DNA from 4 places in the Leuconostoc kimchii IMSNU 11154 genome. Region 2 is predicted to be linked to each of the others. Evidence: riboswitches for the same ligand, from Rfam matches in the RefSeq annotation. Region 2 holds a riboswitch; each other region holds the start of a gene.
What was found. Region 2 has a riboswitch for thiamine pyrophosphate ahead of thiE (thiamine phosphate synthase). Riboswitches for the same ligand answer to the same signal wherever they lie in the genome.
Positions count from the first base shown of each region.

Region 1: linked by a shared signal. The riboswitch ahead of LKI_RS09250 (nucleoside 2-deoxyribosyltransferase) and the one ahead of thiE (thiamine phosphate synthase) in region 2 are both predicted to bind thiamine pyrophosphate.
Region 3: linked by a shared signal. The riboswitch ahead of LKI_RS01105 (acetylornithine deacetylase) and the one ahead of thiE (thiamine phosphate synthase) in region 2 are both predicted to bind thiamine pyrophosphate.
Region 4: linked by a shared signal. The riboswitch ahead of LKI_RS08030 (ECF transporter S component) and the one ahead of thiE (thiamine phosphate synthase) in region 2 are both predicted to bind thiamine pyrophosphate.

Region 1 is NC_014136.1:1,737,251-1,740,683, forward strand. Features, by position in the region: gene LKI_RS09245 (phosphoketolase family protein) at 1-1,437, opposite strand, end outside; TPP riboswitch at 1,788-1,895, shown strand; gene LKI_RS09250 (nucleoside 2-deoxyribosyltransferase) at 2,006-2,449, shown strand; gene LKI_RS09255 (thymidylate synthase) at 2,484-3,433, shown strand, end outside.
Region 2 is NC_014136.1:761,987-765,419, forward strand. Features, by position in the region: gene LKI_RS04275 (cation:proton antiporter) at 1-270, shown strand, start outside; gene LKI_RS04280 (VOC family protein) at 352-1,182, opposite strand; TPP riboswitch at 1,422-1,519, shown strand; gene thiE (thiamine phosphate synthase) at 1,613-2,248, shown strand; gene thiS (sulfur carrier protein ThiS) at 2,288-2,488, shown strand; gene thiF (sulfur carrier protein ThiS adenylyltransferase ThiF) at 2,512-3,159, shown strand; gene LKI_RS04300 (thiazole synthase) at 3,178-3,433, shown strand, end outside.
Region 3 is NC_014136.1:117,313-120,745, forward strand. Features, by position in the region: gene tenA (thiaminase II) at 1-268, opposite strand, end outside; gene LKI_RS01105 (acetylornithine deacetylase) at 271-1,536, opposite strand; TPP riboswitch at 1,625-1,713, opposite strand; gene LKI_RS01110 (glycosyltransferase family 8 protein) at 1,815-2,648, opposite strand; gene LKI_RS01115 (GNAT family N-acetyltransferase) at 2,802-3,433, opposite strand, start outside.
Region 4 is NC_014136.1:1,475,654-1,479,086, reverse strand. Features, by position in the region: tRNA gene LKI_RS08045 (tRNA-Gln) at 99-170, shown strand; gene LKI_RS08040 (GNAT family N-acetyltransferase) at 257-793, shown strand; gene LKI_RS08035 (dihydrofolate reductase family protein) at 779-1,327, opposite strand; TPP riboswitch at 1,428-1,517, shown strand; gene LKI_RS08030 (ECF transporter S component) at 1,666-2,247, shown strand; gene LKI_RS08025 (ABC transporter ATP-binding protein) at 2,240-3,433, shown strand, end outside.

The DNA.
Region 1 (3,433 bases), 980 kb from region 2:
ATGACGGCCTGTTAATGTGTAGGCTTCTAACATACCTTCGTCATAATGCTCTGACAACATTGAGTCGATAATACGACCTTCAGGTGCCATGAATTGATCATTTGGTTCTTTAATTGGTAGTAACCATTGACGATTAGTCGTTTCAAAGACATCTTGGAAACGATTCGAAGCTGTTTCATCTGGACCAAAGCCGCGGAAATTCGTTGGGTTTAGCTTGATGAGGTCTCTAATATAACCACCTAACAAAATAGCATCTTGCGCTAAATCATTACCAGGTACTTGACGATCAACGAGATAATCATTAATATCTGGGAGATTAAGTGGCTTAACGACACCAGCGTTTGTCACGCTGTTATTAGCCATACGTAATGACTTTTTAGGTAATACTTCTTGAATTTCTGGGGCTAAATGACCAGCTTCATCAAATAATTCCTCAGGTTGGTACGACTTTAGCCAATTAACCAAATCAGGGATATATTCAGGATGGTTTTGATCTGCAGGGATTGGAATTTGGTGAGCACGGAATGAATTTTCAATCGGTTGACCGTCCCAACTCTTAGGACCAGTCCAGCCCTTTGGTGAGCGCAATACAATCATAGGCCATGTTGGCCGTGTGACTTCTTCGCTACTTTGGCTTGCAGCAGTCGCACGAATAGCTTTAATTTCCTCAAAAACGGTATCCATTGTGTGGGCCATTTCTTCATGAACTTGCATAATAGGCTTATCAAATGAACTAACAAAATAGGGATGCCAACCGAGGCTAGTAAAGTATTGTGTTAGTGTTTCATCAGTTTCACGTGACAAGACAGTGGGGTTAGCAATCTTGAATCCGTTAAGGTTTAAAATTGGTAAGACTGTCCCATCGTTTTTAGGATTTAAAAACTTATTGACATGCCAAGAAGTAGCTAACGGTGCAGTTTCAGCTTCACCATCACCAATGACAACAGCAGCAACTAAGTCAGGGTTATCAAGAACCGCACCAGCACCGTGAAGGATAGAATAGCCTAAAGCACCACCTTCATGAATTGACCCAGGTACTTTTGGATCAGCGTGTGATGCAACACCGCCAGGGAATGAAAAACGTTTGAACATTTTTTGCATGCCAGCAGTATCTTGTGTGATTTCTGGAAAGGCCTCAGTATAGCTACCATCTAAATAAGCATTTGAAATCATGACTTGACCACCGTGACCAGGTCCTTCAACGTAAAACATGTTCAAGTTGAATTTATTGATTGCACGGTTAAGGTGTGCATAGATAAAGTTTTGGCTTGTAATTGTTCCCCAGTGACCAATCGGATGAATTTTAACCTGATCCGCTGTCAGTTCTTCTCTAAGTAGTGGGTTATCCAATAAATAAAGTTGACCGACTGATAAATAGTTAGTAGCTCGCCAGTAAGCGTCTAGATGATCAAGATAATTCTTTGAGTCAATACTCATGTTAGTTAAGTCCTCCAAATTAATATGATTAAAGTAAAATGCACAGGGCAATCGTTGTAAAAAATATCGCAAGAAACACAGAAAAAATTACTTTGCAAAGTATTTTGAAAAATTTATCATGCTATGATGCCGTCATTATTTTTACAAACCTATCGTATAGGTTATTTATATAAAAGTCAACACCAATATGTTAATTGGTTCGTACCAATTAACATATTGGACTTTATTTATATCGTGAAAAAGCGCACAGTGGAGAGGATTTTTACATATCAACGCTTGTTTTAACATTGATAATAAGTTGCATATTGTCAATGTGATGTGGTAGAATCAGTTTGTTATTAATCGATTAATTAACATACTAGGGGTGCTTCACAAGAAGCTGAGAGAGAAGTGATAGTCTTTGAACCCTTTGAACCTGATCTGTTGCAAACAGCGTAGGAAAGTGTGAAATATAAAGGGCCGCTAGGGTGCCATTATAGATAGACATACTATATCTAGAGCGTTTGCAGTATCAAAAATGATTGCAAACGCTCTTTTTCTATGTTCTAAATTTTAGGAGGAATATTTCTTGAGAAACCATGTATTCTTGGCAGCACCATTTAAACAACTATTAACCCATGACAAAGTCGTTGATTCACAAAGTATGAGTTTAATTAAACAGGTGATGCAACTACTTGAAGAAGCAGACTTTGTTGTCGATAACGCGCATCAACGTGAGGGATGGGGTCAACATATGATGACCCCAGATGAATGCACCATGGCAGATTTTGAAGCAATAAAAAAATGCCATCTGTTTATGGCATTTCCGGGGTATCCAGCATCGCCTGGTACACATATTGAAATAGGCTGGGCTTCGGCATTTGATAAACCAATTGTCTTGCTCTTACAAGAAAATACAACCTACGCTTATCTTGTGAGAGGTTTAGGAACTATCAGTCGCGTCAATTATTTATATTACAAAGATACTGCAGATTGTTTATTAAAAATTAAACAATTTTTGAATGACAAATAATGATTGTACGTCATCACAGAGGAGGAAACGAAAGATGTCAACGTATGAAAATTTTGATAGCGCCTATATGTCTGTACTTAATGACATTTACAACCACGCTGACTTTTTTAATCAACCTCGAGGGTTTCAAAGTCGCGAAAAAATCGCCTATCATTTTAGGATTAATCAACCAGTACAAAGAGGCATTTATAATCAAAAAAGAAAATGTAATATTATATTTAATTTTGCCGAAGTATTATGGTATTTAACAGGTAATAACCGCTTAGATTACATCAGCTACTATAATAAAAAAATGCCAGATTATTCAATGGATGGCCGTATTTTAACAGGTACTGCCTATGGATCGAAATTGTTTAATGATAAAGGTCAACAATCAAGTCAATGGCAAAATGTTAAAGATTTATTAATCAAAGATCCAGATTCTAAACGTGCAGTATTACAAATTTTTGATGGCAGTGAGTTGGCTATTCCAAACAATTTAGATGTGTCGTGCACTTTGGGTCTACAATTTTTTATTCGAGATAATCATCTAGATATGATTGCTTATATGCGAGCTAATGATGCTTTTCGCGGTATTGTGAGTGACGTTTTCTCATTTACCTTTATTCAAGAATTGATGGCGCGTGAGCTCCATATACCAGTAGGAAAGTATTATCACAGTGTAGGCACCATGCACATCTATGAACCTGATAATTTATGGGTAACGCATGTGTTAGAGACGCCAAACGAAGCACAATTTAAATTTCCAGAGATGCCACTCGAAAATAATTGGGATATGATTCAAGAATTGATGGCGTACGAAGAAAAACTGAGAAAAAACGACATTATGATGGATTGGCAGGCCATTTTAGCGACACATATGGCGCCTTATTGGCAGCAAATACTAGCGCTGTTTAGCATATATCAAATGATTCACTATAATAAAAAAATTGATCGAACAGTGTTTGATCATTTATTACCAATTTACCAGTATTTTGTGCGTAA
Region 2 (3,433 bases):
CTGCCAATTATTATTTTTAGCCTGTTAGCCGTCATCACAAAATTTGTCGGCTCATCAATTGGTGCTAGGCTGTCCGGCTTGAGTCGTCGCGTAGCTTATGCGATTGGTGCTGGCATGATATCAAGAGGTGAAATGGCACTAGTTATTATTCAAATTGGACTATCTTCACATATCATTAATTCTGCCACGTCTAGTGAGTTCATCGTGACTGTGATTATTTCAACTATCGTAGCGCCACTGATGATGAAGCCATTATTTGCAAAAGTTTAGCTAACTTATTTGTGATGAAAGTATGAGTTAAAAGCCCGATGTTTTAGACAGTGTTGCTTGTATAAAACATCGGGCTTTTAATTAATCCATACGACGAATGATTAATTGACTACCAAACGGATCGGTTAACCAGAGCTCGTTTGCTACAGGAGCAATGTTTTGATCAATTAGGTTGGTTTTAAGTAAATTAAAGTATGTGTGATCGACTGATACGGTCCAATTGAGCAAACCAGTATCATGTGCTTGGCGCAGTGTGGCATCAGGGCCTAACCAAGTATTATAGGCGTGATGATGGTGGTAGTGATTATGCGAATAGAAATGCGCACTGTCACCAACGGTTGATGTGAGTGCCATTTTCAAGGCGTCGATAAAAAACGCATCGCCACGGGTCAGATTATTACCAACAAAATGAAGATGACCGATGGCCATCTTAGCGGGGAACCCTGACCAATCAGTTTGTTTTTGTTGAAGTAATGCTTGAGCATCAACATCTTTTGTTCCCATTTGAACCAAGTCATTGTCCCATTGCCAAAGTTCTTTAGGGCGATCATGGTAAAGTTCAATGCCATTGCCATTAGGATCATTTAAATAAAAGGCCTCGCTGACATCATGGTCACCAGCACCTAAAGGATATTCAATTAATAGTAAGCGTTCAATGATACTTGCCAAGGAAGCTGTGTCAGGGAACAGTAGCGCGAAATGATACAGTCCTTGATGCGATTGGGTATTTTTATGACCATCAAATTGCAGTGTTAAAAATGGCGCATCACTTTTTGTGAAGGCATAAGAATAGACTTGGTGAGTCTCTTGGCTTTCTATCAAACCTAAAATATCGCGGTAGAAAGTACGCATCGCTGGTTCATTGTCTGCTCGTAGCGTTAAGTGTTGAATGTTATAAGTGATATTTAGCATGTTTTTTCTCTTTACTTATTATTTATAAGTAATATTAATGCTTTTTACAGGTTTTGTCTAGCAAAAAAATGACACCGATAATCATACCTTATCACTTGACGATATTGTAGAGGCGACGCATTTTATTTAACAGTATTTGCACCGAATTCATCGTCTTAATTAGTGTGTCAATATCAAGTTATTAAAAACTTGATATTGACACACACAATGACGTGGTGTACCATGAACGTATAATTAAATAAAGATATCTGGGGTGCCTAACGATTTCACAGGCTGAGAAATACCCATATAACCTGATCAGATTAGAATCTGCGTAGGAAGATATGATTGATAATATTATTTGTCGAACTGTTTTTTACGTGTTTTAACGTGAGGGGCAGTTTTTTTATGTTTTAGAATAGTTGACATAGTGAAAAGAGGATAGATAATTTTGGCTGATAAGAATATTGACTACACATTGTATTTAATTACAAACCGATATGATTATTCAGATGAGCAATTTTTGAATATTGTGTTTGAAGCTTGTGACAGCGGTGTAACCCTTGTTCAGTTAAGAGAAAAGGACGTCACAACAAAGCGATATTTTGATTTGGCAGTTGCGGTAAAGAAAATAACGGATAAATTTAAAGTTCCTTTAATTATCGATGATCGTGTCGATATTTGCTTGGCTGTCAATGCAGCTGGTGTACATATCGGGGATAATGAATTACCAGTTAAACGCGTACGTCAGTTGATTGGTAAAGACAAAATTTTGGGTGTATCAGTCAAAGATGTTCAACGCGCCAAAGAGGCTGAGGCTCAGGGAGCTGATTATTTTGGCGTTGGAGCGATTTATCCAACGAAAACAAAGGTCATTACAAAGCATACGACAATAGAAACCTTAAAAGATATTGTGAGTTGTGTTGATATACCAGTCAACGCTATTGGTGGCATTAAAGAAAATAATATTCTCAGTTTGAAAAATACAGGTATTTCTGGTGTTTGCATGGTGAGTGAAATCATGCAAGCGGAAGATGTACGTACGAAAGTGACTAATTGTTTAAAAAATGTTGAACAATTGATGTAACAATAAGTGTTCAATAAATAAAGAAAAGGTGGCGTAATTATGATTACAGTGAACGGCAAGACTGACACGTTGGCGCATGTTGGGCAAAGTATTTCGGAGTTGTTGAACTTACTCGAGGTACAAACAGCACGTGTTGTTGTTGAGCGCAATGGTGCGATTGTGACGCGAGAGGTTTATGATAGCTTATTGCTTGAAGACCAAGATGACATTGAAGTGATTTCATTTGTTGGTGGCGGTTGAGAAAAATGACGAGGATAAACAACATGGCAGAAATAAGTATTGATGGTGTAGCAGTCGATGACATTTATAAGCAAATGAAGACGCGCAATGTGGCTGGGACAGAAGATAAATTGGCACGTGCGCATGTCACAATTGCAGGTGCTGGCGGATTGGGATCTAATATTGCGATTGCATTGGCGCGTTCAGGTATTGGACATTTAACATTAATTGACTTTGATGTTGTTGATTATAGTAATTTAAATCGACAGCAATTTAAGCTGAGTCAAATTGGTGTGCCTAAAGTGATTGCCTTAAAGCAAAATATTTTAGAATTCAACCCATTTGTAGATATTACAACAGTGCAAACTCGCGTAACACATGAAAATGTTGAAGAACTATTTGAAACGAGCGATGTCATTTGTGAGGCGTTTGATGACCCAACAAGTAAAGCTGTTATTTTGCAATCGGCACGTGAATTCTTTCCAGAAAAACCGATTGTGATGGGCAATGGCTTAGCAGGGATACACAGTGCGAATCATATTGTGACTCGAAAGATGCGAAAAAATGTCTATATTTGTGGGGATCAAACAACTGCTGGGGTTGAAGGTTTGATGGCACCACGCGTCATCATATGTGCAGGGCATCAAGCAAACATGATATTACAACTGCTTGTTAACAAGATAGAGATTTAGTGATAAGAGGAAAAAATAATGGCACAAAATGATGATCTAATCATAGCAGGACACAAGTTTAGGTCTAGATTTATACTAGGATCAGGAAAGTATTCGTATGACTTAATTGATTCTGCTATAAAATATGCCGGAGCGCAGATTATTACGATGGCCTTGCGGCGTTCGAATGCTTCAGCAGACAATATTTTGGATTATATTCCAGATGATGTCACAATTTTACCAAACACTTCGGGATGTCGTAATGCTGAAGAAACAATTAGAATGGCACGGATTG
Region 3 (3,433 bases), 640 kb from region 2:
CATATTGTCGATGCAATGACATTTCTTCAGTTAAAATTGACTGTAGCGTATTTGAAAATTGTATCATTGTTTTCAAATCAGGACTTTTGAGAGCACCTAACGCAAACACTTTGGCATAATCCATCAAATATACATAGTCTTGTACCATATAATATTTGAACTTTTTAACTGGCAAAGTACCCGCGCCAATTTCTTGCACGAATGGATGTTTTAGATTAGCCTGCCAAATATTGTCGATTTCCGTTATAATTTCTTGACTAAATCCCATTTTCACTCCTTTTTAGTGTGTGCCCAATCTACAATAAACTGTGCTAAAGCTTGACTATATTTTACTAAACGTGCCACTGAAATACTTTCGTCAACTGCGTGTGCATGACGTAAGTCACCCGGTCCATAAATCACAGCTGGAATGTGTGCATCACCAAACCAACCACCATCTGTTACACTTGTTGAAACAGAAACTTGCGTTTTCTTTTCAAAAGTAGTTAGATGTGCGTTTAACAACGTTTGTACTGCAGGATGTTTTTCATCCACCTCTAATGCAGGGAAAATTTCACCGCGATCTTCAATCATTGAATGTCCACCCCATTCAAAGGTGGGTAGATGATCTCGCAACCATGGATCTGCTTGTGCTAATCGCGTAACAAATGATTCAACTTCTTGTGTGACAGATTGATAGGTTTCATTTGGATAAAAATGAACGGTTAGCCATAAGCGGGCTTCGTCAGCAATAAATGCTGCATTTCTGCCGCCCTCAATTACTGCTGGATTTATTGTATTCGTACCAGCAGGGAAGCCAGGATAACTTTTTGTCACTGCCCAATCACGTTCTAGCTCCTGTAAACCAATGATTAACTTGGCCATCTTTTCAATAGCACTCGCCGCCCTTAATCCACCACCAGCATGAATCATTTCACGGCGTAAACCATCATGGTAGGTTTTATCACTTTTAATTGTCACCCATCCTGTAATAACACCGCCTTGTCCTTGGATCTCTAAATCACTCGAATCGGTTACAAGTGCAAAATCTGCTATGTAGCCATGTTCAATTGTTGATTTCGTTCCCGCCTCACCAACTTCTTCCCCAATGACTGATTCAAAAAGCAGCTTTCCAGGCAACGAAATATTTTGATCGTGCAAAATTTTCAACGCAAATAATGCAGCAGCAAGCCCACCTTTCATGTCTGATACACCGCGGCCAATAATTCGATCATCACGAACGGTCGCTTTAAAAGGTGTAAAAGTCCAACTTTCATTCGGGTTTAACGCAGCAACATCCATATGCCCATTAATGATCAAACTTTGATATGCTGGATTGCCCCTTTTGGTTCCAACAACAATATCATCATTATCGTATAACGCCCATTGGTCAATACTAAAACCCAAAGAGCTTAAAAAGTCAGCGACAAAATTTTGTGCTTCCCGCGTATTTCGTGCGGGTGGTGCTGGTGTTTCGAAAGCAACCAGATTTTTTACTAAGTCCAATAGCTCGTCTTGTCGTGACTCAATTTGTTGATTAACTTTTGTTAAATCCATGCTTCACCTCCACAAAAAAGCACTCTTGCCAGCGGACAAAAGTGCTCCAAAAAATGGATTTAATATATGCGTTACAAATCAGTTAATGTTGCAACACAAAACACTTTCCTACGCTAGTCCAAACTAGTTCAGGTTCAAAGGGTACTTCTCAGCCATGTGGCGCCCCTAGTTCAATTGATTATAGTTTATTTTGATAAACTTGTCAAAAATTCTTCCTTTTTTCAATTTGTTTGATACCATATTTGATTAAACAGGCATAAAGTAATAAATTGCATCACTTAATAATACTCACCATAGTTCAAACGCAATAATTGTTCATAATGCTTATATAGAATAGCAAAGCGGTTAAGGTTTCTCTTTTCCCATGGTTTAGGATGACCACAGAAGTGCAAAATAACTGTATTTTCAATAACCCATGGTAAATCAATACTCCCTAAACTTTTAGTAAAATGCACGATATTATCTCGTGTATCGTAATTCCAAATCTCCTCAGGAATACTCAAAATATGATCACTATACAAATAATTCAATATATCTTGATCTGGTAATATTAGTCTTTTAGCATAGCGATCAATGGCCGAAGTAATATCGTCTAATTTTACCTTTTCTCTCATTTTATTTAAGTCCATTAACATCACGCCAGAATTAAAATACTTATTTTTATTTTGAAATCGTACGTTGTTTATAGTTTGACTAACGCCTGTTAAACCATTGTGACTAGCTGCTGCAATCATCTGATTCTTCATATCTAGCGTCCATAAAGATCTTATTGGGTTAATCACTAAAATATCAGGATCTAAATATAAAATACGTGTCAACGTCTTCGGTAAGTATTCTCCACACAAAAGCCTGAAATACATTTCAGCTGGATATTGTTTCAATACAGGTGCTGATGACCAAACATCGACATCTACATGAACCATATGTAATTGATAACCTAATTTGCTAACGAATGCTACTAATTGTTTGCTAGACGATTCTGAAATAGCATGATGTGCTAGCCAAATGTCGAACTGATCATCTGTATTGGTTTGCTTAATTGATAATAACATGACTTTAAATTGCGTGAGATAATTGTCATCTAGTGTTGTTAATATATTGATTGTTGCCATTTCTCATCTTTCCTATGAATATGTCATTGTTATCATAACAATACGCGATAATTCCTCCTTTGTAAAGCGTCAAATGATCAATAGAGAGATGGTATTTGTTAGCAAACAAAGTAACAGAGAAACATTGCAAAATGATCGCACAATGTTTCTCTGTTACATATCGGTTAATTTATTTTTCTGAATGCCTTCGTTATCAAAATTAGATTTGTTGAGCCACTTTTCCATCCTGTTTTTAATACTAGGCCATTCATAATCAGTAATCGAAAACCAGGCTGTATCTCTATTTCTATTTTTGTATACCCACATATTCCTAAAAATACCTTCGAAAGAAAATCCCAAACGTGTAGCAGCGTGCTTTGATGCTTCATTACAGTCATCACACATCCAAACATATCTACGATATCCTAGTTGATCAAATACATACGTCATTAAAAGGAACTGCGCCTCAGTGGCAATTTTTGTCTTTTTCATTGAATCAGAATAAATAACATAACCAATTTCAAGGCTACCGTTTTCTTGATCAATCGCAACTAATGCAAAACTTCCTAATACTTTCTGAGTTGATTTATCTACAATGGCATAATAAATTGACTGCTTTTCGTGCTCGATTTTAGTCAAATAGTTCCAAAATGTATCACGATTTTTAAAGTGATTTAGGGATAAATAAGTCCATGTTTCCGAGTTACTCTCCGGACCAAAAAAACGATACAAATCATCAAAATGAACTTTTTTATCAATTTTTTGTAAGATACAATATTGACCCGTATGCGTTTTCTTATCTGGAA
Region 4 (3,433 bases), 710 kb from region 2:
TACCGTTTTACCTAGTATATCCAAAAAAGCAATATTTGACAAAGGTTGTTTTTTCACTTGCAAAAGTCACAAAAATTCTGTAAAATAGTTAGAGTAATTGCCCCTTGGCCAAGCGGTAAGGCGGTGGCTTCTGGTGCCACTACGCGCTGGTTCGAATCCAGCAGGGGCAATAGCTGAGCGATCAAATTGATCGCTTTTTTTGTTTCCTTTTTTTGATGGTGTACGCGTATAATAATCTTTATTAGGAGGAAAATATATGAATATTACCCTTGAACCTTTTTCACAGGAAGCAATGCAACACGTTTATGATATTGAATATGGCAGATTAGCTGATCGCACTTGGATGGCCTTCAATGGTCCCTATTTTCGTGACCCTATCCCAACATGGCATGAATTTCAACAAAAAGCGTACCATTTAATTAATAGTACGCATCATCGCTTAATTTATTTTAACCATCGGATTGTCGGTGAGGTTTCTGCACATTGGGCTGATGGGAACCTGCAACATTGGTTAGAAATTGGTATCATTATTTATCAAAAAAGTGATTGGGGTAAAAGTATTGCCACCAGTGCGATAAAAATTTGGATATTAGATCTTTTCGCACAACATGACCAACTGCCACATATTGGTCTCACAACATGGTCTGGTAACGCCGGAATGGTACGTGTAAGTAAAAAAGCAGGTTTTGTACATGAAGGTACTATACGACAAGTACGCTATTGGCAAGGTCACTATTACGACTCTATCAAATATGGTATTCTGCGTACTGAGATAGTATCAAGTAGGAAGTGAGCTAAACGATTCATCCACTCGTTTGAAATGTATTTCTGTCATTTCACCTAATTGAGTCGTGCCAATTGTTTGCAGGCGATAGCGGTAGTCACCTGGTTCAAACAATCGCTTTCCTCGTCCGAGTAATACCGGCACAATTTGTACCCATAACTCATCAACCATATGCGCTTCAAGTAATGGTTTTAAAATGCCACCACCACCAATAATCCATATGTTACCACCAGATTGTTGTTGATAACCTTTAATAATCTTTACAATATCTCCTGAAACATAGGTGACATCTTTTATATTCTCATGCTGGCCCCGTGAAAAAACAACTTTTTCTTTGCCTTCATAAAGTATTTCGTCACCCATAAGTTGTTTGGTCATGTCAAAAGTTTTTCGACCCATGACAAATGTGCCAACTGTTTTTTCGAACGCTTCATAAGTTGACTGATTATTTAAGTTCGTGTCGAACAACCACTGCAAATCATCGTTTTCATCGGATAAAAAACCATCCAAACTGATTGCGCCATAAAAAACAACGTGTCGCATGATACACCTCTTTCTTTTTTAGCATCACAATTGACTATACTTCATGTTAACATAGTTGCATTAATATAAAATATATGTTAAATTTAACCTGTAGTTTAATATTAACAATCTGGGGTGCCGCGTGGCTGAGAAACACCCATTGAACCTGATCTGGCTAATACCAGCGAAGGGAGAATTGCTTTTTTGATGTTGTACTAGGCAAACTCTTGGCTCATAAATGAACCAAGAGTTTTTTATTTGCCTAGAAAACATCTCAAGAGGATGATTTCAATTTTAAACCATTTTGTATACCAGACATAAAATAACAACTACAAAAAAATTCTTGGAGGCATAATACTATGCAAACTATTTCAAAGTCAAAATCAACGCGTTGGGCACTTCGTGACGTGTTGCTACTGGCATTCGTCGCTGTTTTTATTGGATTTATCTTTTGGGTTCTTGGTCCAATCTATAATTTATTATCAGCTGCCCTAACGCCCTTGGGCTTAGCACCATTTGCAAATGAACTACTACTAGGTGGTTGGATGATGGCTGCACCACTGGCCAGCATTTTGATCCGCCAAGCTGGTGCTGGTGTCTTAGGTGAAGTTTTCGCTGCTGCTGTTGAAATGTTACTTGGTGGCCAATGGGGTGTCGCAACTTTGCTATCTGGTCTTGTTCAAGGTATCGGTAGTGAAGCAGGATTTGCTGTCTTGGGCTACAAAAACTGGGGATGGCGTGGTATTTTTGCCTCAGCAATCACAGGTACAATTGTGACATTTATCTGGTCTGCTGTCCGTGATGGCTACGGTTCTTATCACATTGGTCTTCTAATTGCCTTATTCTTAACACGCTTTGTTTCACTTCTATTCTTTGGTGGTGTGTTAGTTGTTGCCATTCAGAAACTGATTGAAAAGGCTGGTGTTTTGCATCGTGACTGAGTTAGTGGTTGACCATGTGAATTTTGCTTATCGCGAAACACCAGTGTTAACCGATATTTCACTTAAATTGCGACCTAACAGTTTCAGCTTGCTTGTCGGTCCAAGCGGTAGCGGTAAATCGACATTACTTAAATTACTATCTGGTTTGTACCCAACATTTAGTGATGGGTCATTAACTGGTAACTTAACGCTAGATAATTATGATGTTCATGACATTGTACCTTATCAGCGTGTTGCACACATTGGCTATCTTTTTCAAAATCCTGCACGCCAATTTGTCATGAAAACACCCTTTGAAGAACTACGATTTAGCCTTGAAAATTTACAGGTTAAACCTGAAGAAATTGAACAACGTATCCTAAATGCACTAGACAGTGTCGGTATGACAGCTTTTATGCATCACGATTTATTACATTTATCTGGTGGTGAAAAGCAAAAAGTTGCACTGGCTACCGTTTTAGCCGCAGACAGTGAATATTTATTGCTAGATGAACCGTTTGCAAACGTCGATCCCACAGCAAGATTACAACTGATTGATGTCATCAAATCCTACCAACGTCAAGGTAAAACAATTTTAATCACAGATCACGATTGGAGTGGTTATGCTGATGCCATTGATGATATCTTTGTTATGACAGCTGGTCGCTTACATCATGCATTGCCAGACGAGCGACAACAGATTTTGACAAAATTACCAAACCAACCCGTGCTTCATACGTCTTTGCCTACTGAAAAAAAAGGCATTCTGACACTTGAATCTGTCACACTTGAAAGTGGTCAGCGGACACTGTTATCTCGCACGACACGTTTATTTCCAAAAGGCAAAAGAATCCTTATCACTGGACCAAACGGCGTTGGTAAATCAACCCTACTATCTGCTTTGGTTAAATTATACCTTTACGGTGGTACGATTACTTACCAGCAAGAAAATATTGCAAAGCGTAAAATAGCTAGGCATGTACAAGACGTTGCACTCGTTTTTCAAAATGCTGAACAACAATTCGTCGCCATGACCGTGCGCGAAGAATTAGAACAAGCGCAATCATTAAGCCGCTTCCCTGAAATTTGGCATAATGATCAACTGACACAAGTGTTAACACAGTTAAATCTCAATGATCTTCGTGACCACATTGTTTATCAATTATCTGGTGGCCAACAGAAAAAGCTACAAGTATTGCTCATGTTA